2 regions of the Providencia sp. 6390 genome follow, and region 2 is predicted to be linked to the other one. Evidence: predicted binding sites of a transcription regulator. Region 2 holds the regulator's gene; the other holds the start of a gene.

Region 1 (2,187 bases), on a different contig from region 2:
AGGTGCTTGTGTACTTGCAGGGATGGCTGCATTAAAAAGTGGTTGTGGTAAAGTGATTGTTGGTTTTAATCAACAGCCTCTAGCTCTAAGTTTGATAGAAAATGCTCCCGAATTAATGCTAAGAGAGGCAACTTCCTTAATTAATGATAGTTTTGCTACAGCATGGGTCATTGGTTGTGGATTAGGCGTTTCAGAAGATGCGCAATCATTAATGAATAAAATGTTATTCGTGATCAAGCAGAATAAACCCGTGTTAATTGATGCTGATGGTTTAAATATTCTGTCTCAATGGCCGCAAGTTGTAAAACTTACCTCACAAACTGTTTTAACGCCACACCCTAAAGAGGCATCAAAATTATTACAAACAACAGTAGAAGAAATTCAAACCGATCGTTGTGCTTCAGCGCAAAAATTGAGTCAGCGCTATGGTTGTTGGGTTGTATTAAAAGGGCACAATACGGTGATCTCTAGCCCTGAACAACAAACATGGTGTAATCAGACAGGTAATAGTGGTTTGGCGACAGCGGGGAGTGGTGATGTTTTATCTGGCATTATTGGTAGCTTACTAGCACAAGGAATACCGATTGAAGAAGCTACTCGTAGTGGGGTTTGGATACATGGTAAAGCAGCCGATGGGTTAGTTAAACAAGGTATTGGGCCTATTGGTTTAACAGCTCATGAGATTATAGATGAGGTTAGATTGATTAGAAACGCAATAGTAGTTTACTGAGCCTCTTATGAGGAATGGCTTTAAAAGAGTGAAAAAAATGTGATATTATTCACATAAATTCATTGCTTCATTTTCTTACGGTGAAGTGATGTCCAATTCAGTTCAAATTCAATATTTATTTTTTCGCGCTAATCATTCACTGAGAAGCGGTAATTTGTTGCTAACACAAATAAAGGCTTAAGTAAAAACAATGACACAGGTTTCTAGAAAAACAGCTTGGATCCGAGTTGTGGCACTAGCAGTCGCCGCATTTGTTTTCAATACAACGGAATTTGTACCTGTCGCATTACTCAGTGATATCGCGGCCAGTTTTGATATAACAGTGGCTCACACAGGGTTAATGATCACCATCTACGCTTGGGTTGTTGCTATTATGTCGCTTCCACTAATGCTTTTAACGGGCAAAATTGAGCGCCGTAAATTATTAACATTATTATTTGTTGTCTTTGTACTTAGCCACATTCTTTCAGGTTTTGCTTGGAGTTTTGATGTATTAATTGTTGCAAGGATTGGAATTGCACTTTCTCATGCCGTTTTTTGGTCGATAACTGCATCACTGGCTATCCGTGTCGCACCTGCCGGTAAGAAGGCTCAAGCGCTTGGTTTATTGGCAACAGGAACTGCTCTGGCAACAGTTTTAGGTTTACCTATTGGTCGCGTTATTGGCCAATTCCTCGGTTGGCGAGTCACTTTTTTATGTATTGGGGCTATTGCCCTGTTTACAATGATTGCATTGATCCGCTTTTTGCCAAAATTGCCAAGTGAGCATTCAGGATCTTTAAAAAGTTTGCCAGTTATTTTTAAACGACCAGCCTTGGTGGGGTTATTCGTTTTGACTGTGATTGTTGTGACTGCGCATTTCGCTGCATACAGTTATATTGAACCGTTTGTTCGTGAAGTTGCGTTGCAAAGCCAAAATTTTGCCACTTTATTATTACTTATTTTTGGTGCTGCAGGTATTGTTGGAAGCGTAATATTTAGCCGTTACAGTGGCAAATATGCATTATCATTTTTACCAATGGCAATAGCGATTTTGACAATTTGTTTGTTGTTGCTGATGCCAATTAGCAGCCATGTAGGCCCATTAATTATTTTAAGTATTTTTTGGGGAATGGCGATTATGTGCGTTGGTTTAGGCATGCAGGTAAAAGTAATTGATTTAGCGCCTGATGCAACAGACTTAGCTATGGCAATTTATTCAGGGATCTTTAATATTGGTATTGGTGGGGGAGCTTTACTGGGTAACCAAGTTATTGTTCATATGGGCATGACCAATATTGGCTATGTTGGTGCTGTATTTGGAGTCATTTCGTTAATATGGTGTGCCTTTATTTTTAGACGCTATAGCGTCTCATTTAGCGATAAGCTACAAACCTCATCTGTTACTCATTAGTATTAATGCATTCGATTTGATAACCCTGTGATAGAAACTATTTTATCGCAGGGTTTTTTATTGT
Region 2 (2,187 bases):
TGTATTGTTAACTTATTGGGATTGCTGGATTTTAGTGTTCCAATATATCGTGTACTAATAAATGTATCTTGCAAAGCGGGTTGATGAGTTAATGCTGCACTTTCAATACCTTTTTCTACCAATTTAATGGGAGAAGGTTTAAAAGAAGCGTTTAGTAATTGGCTATTTGAGGGGGTCGCGTTGGAATTTTGTGATGGCTTGAGTCGATTTTGTAACTGAGTTATACGATCTACTGTATCAGCTATAGTGAATTTTGAACGTGAAGAGGTTGACTTAGATTGCGTATTATCCTTAAGTGGAGCTGCCATTTTACCTGATAGTTGAGTTTGAGGCTGATTAAATGCATTGTTGCCGAATTTTGTTGTGAATGGCGATGCTACTTGAGTTGAACTGATTTGAGACATATATGCAAAGAAACGCTGTCGAGCTTCTTCTTTGCTCTGCTTTATATGACAAGATTCATTCTTTGTACTTTGTTGTAAAGGGCTATTAGATAGCATCTGATTATGATAACCCATGGTTTTATTAATATACGAGTTATTGATTGGACTTAGTTCTTTCATTGATTAAATCTCTAATAATTATTGGAAAATTATTAGGAATTTTGTTTTATTATGATGAAAAAGAATATAAAAGAACGATATTAGTTAAAACTTAAATTATATTTTTGGTTGGGTTTTCTGCCTGTTTTTGTTCAGTGTGGTAAATAATATAAGCTTAGCCAAATAGAAAAATGGCTTGATATCTGAGACACCAAGCCATTCACTACGTGACCCAGCAACAGGCTAGGCCGAGATGTTAAACTAGCGAGTACCGTATACGACGATAGTTTTACCGTGTGCTGAGATCAGGTTTTGATCTTCTAGCATCTTCAAGATACGGCCAACCGTTTCACGCGAACAACCAACAATTTGGCCGATTTCTTGGCGTGTAATTTTGATTTGCATGCCATCCGGATGCGTCATTGCATCAGGTTGTTTTGCTAAATTAAGTAGTGTTTGGGCAATACGGCCAGTCACATCAAGGAAAGCGAGGTTACCCACTTTTTCAGATGTAGTTTGTAGGCGGCTTGCCATTTGCGCTGAAAGGCGCATAAGAATATCAGGGTTAACCTGAATAAGCTGACGGAATTTTTTGTAAGAAATTTCAGCGACTTCGCAGGCACTTTTTGCTCTTACCCAGGCAGAACGTTCTTGCCCTTCTTCAAATAACCCTAGTTCACCAATGAAGTCTCCCTGATTCAAATAGGAGAGGATCATTTCTTTGCCTTCTTCATCTTTGATTAAAACAGCCACTGAACCTTTAACGATATAGTAAAGAGTCTCTGCTTTTTCACCCTGATGGATCAGCGTGCTCTTGGATGGATACTTATGAATATGGCAGTGTGACAAAAACCATTCAAGAGTAGGGTCTGTTTGTGGCTTGCCGAGAACCATTAGCGTTATCCTCTGTATGTTAATCCAACCATCTGGTCAACCATGACCAAACAGCTGGTTTTTAAAGTCACTATCTTAGCATATTAACCATAATGAAAGTTAATACCAACATTATAATATAATCAATTGAAACCCTGAGTTTTGATCTTACCCCTATCAGGTGATAATTTGTTTGTAACATAATAAACTTAGAAAGTCTCGGCTTTATCGCTTCAGCTGCTTAAAGTGGCTACTTGATTGAAAGCATTTATGTAACAATGTTATCGTTTGTACAAACTTTTTCAGAGGGAATACAATAATGGAAGCGAGAGTTAAATGGGTTGAAGGTCTTTCTTTTTTAGGTGAGTCAGCATCAGGTCATCAGATAATGATGGATGGTAATTCAGGCGATAAAGCACCTAGTCCAATGGAAATGGTATTAATGGCGGTAGGTGGATGCAGCTCGGTTGATGTGGTATCTATTTTACAAAAAGGCCGTAATAATGTGAGCGGCTGTGAAGTTAAATTAACCTCGCAACGTCGCGATGAAGCACCTCGTTATTTTACTCACATTAATCTGCATTTTATTGTCACAGGAACTGACTTAACGGAAAAAGTGGTTGAACGTGCAGTTCAGCTTTCTGCTGAGAAATATTGTTCTGTATCTTTGATGTTAGAAAAAGCGGTGAAAGTCACTCACAGTTTTGAAATTAAAACTCAATAATTTTTTATTAAATGTATTATTTTTTTAATAGAAAATGCTTATTTAAAA

Evidence for each region. The regulator CRP, encoded in region 2, controls carbon source genes, mostly activating them, when cyclic AMP is high. The targets are predictions, from matches to a motif close to ATGTGANNNNNNTCACAT.
Region 1: the regulator CRP is predicted to act here: its motif matches at 768-785, upstream of AC3Z9T_RS03450 (sugar transporter).

The regions. Positions count from the first base shown of each region.
Region 1 covers NZ_JBYVYL010000001.1:703,006-705,192, forward strand. The annotation lists gene AC3Z9T_RS03445 (NAD(P)H-hydrate dehydratase) at 1-730, shown strand, start outside; gene AC3Z9T_RS03450 (sugar transporter) at 921-2,123, shown strand.
Region 2 covers NZ_JBYVYL010000010.1:187,210-189,396, forward strand. The annotation lists gene AC3Z9T_RS18835 (hypothetical protein) at 1-563, opposite strand, end outside; gene crp (cAMP-activated global transcriptional regulator CRP) at 804-1,436, opposite strand; gene AC3Z9T_RS18845 (OsmC family protein) at 1,735-2,139, shown strand.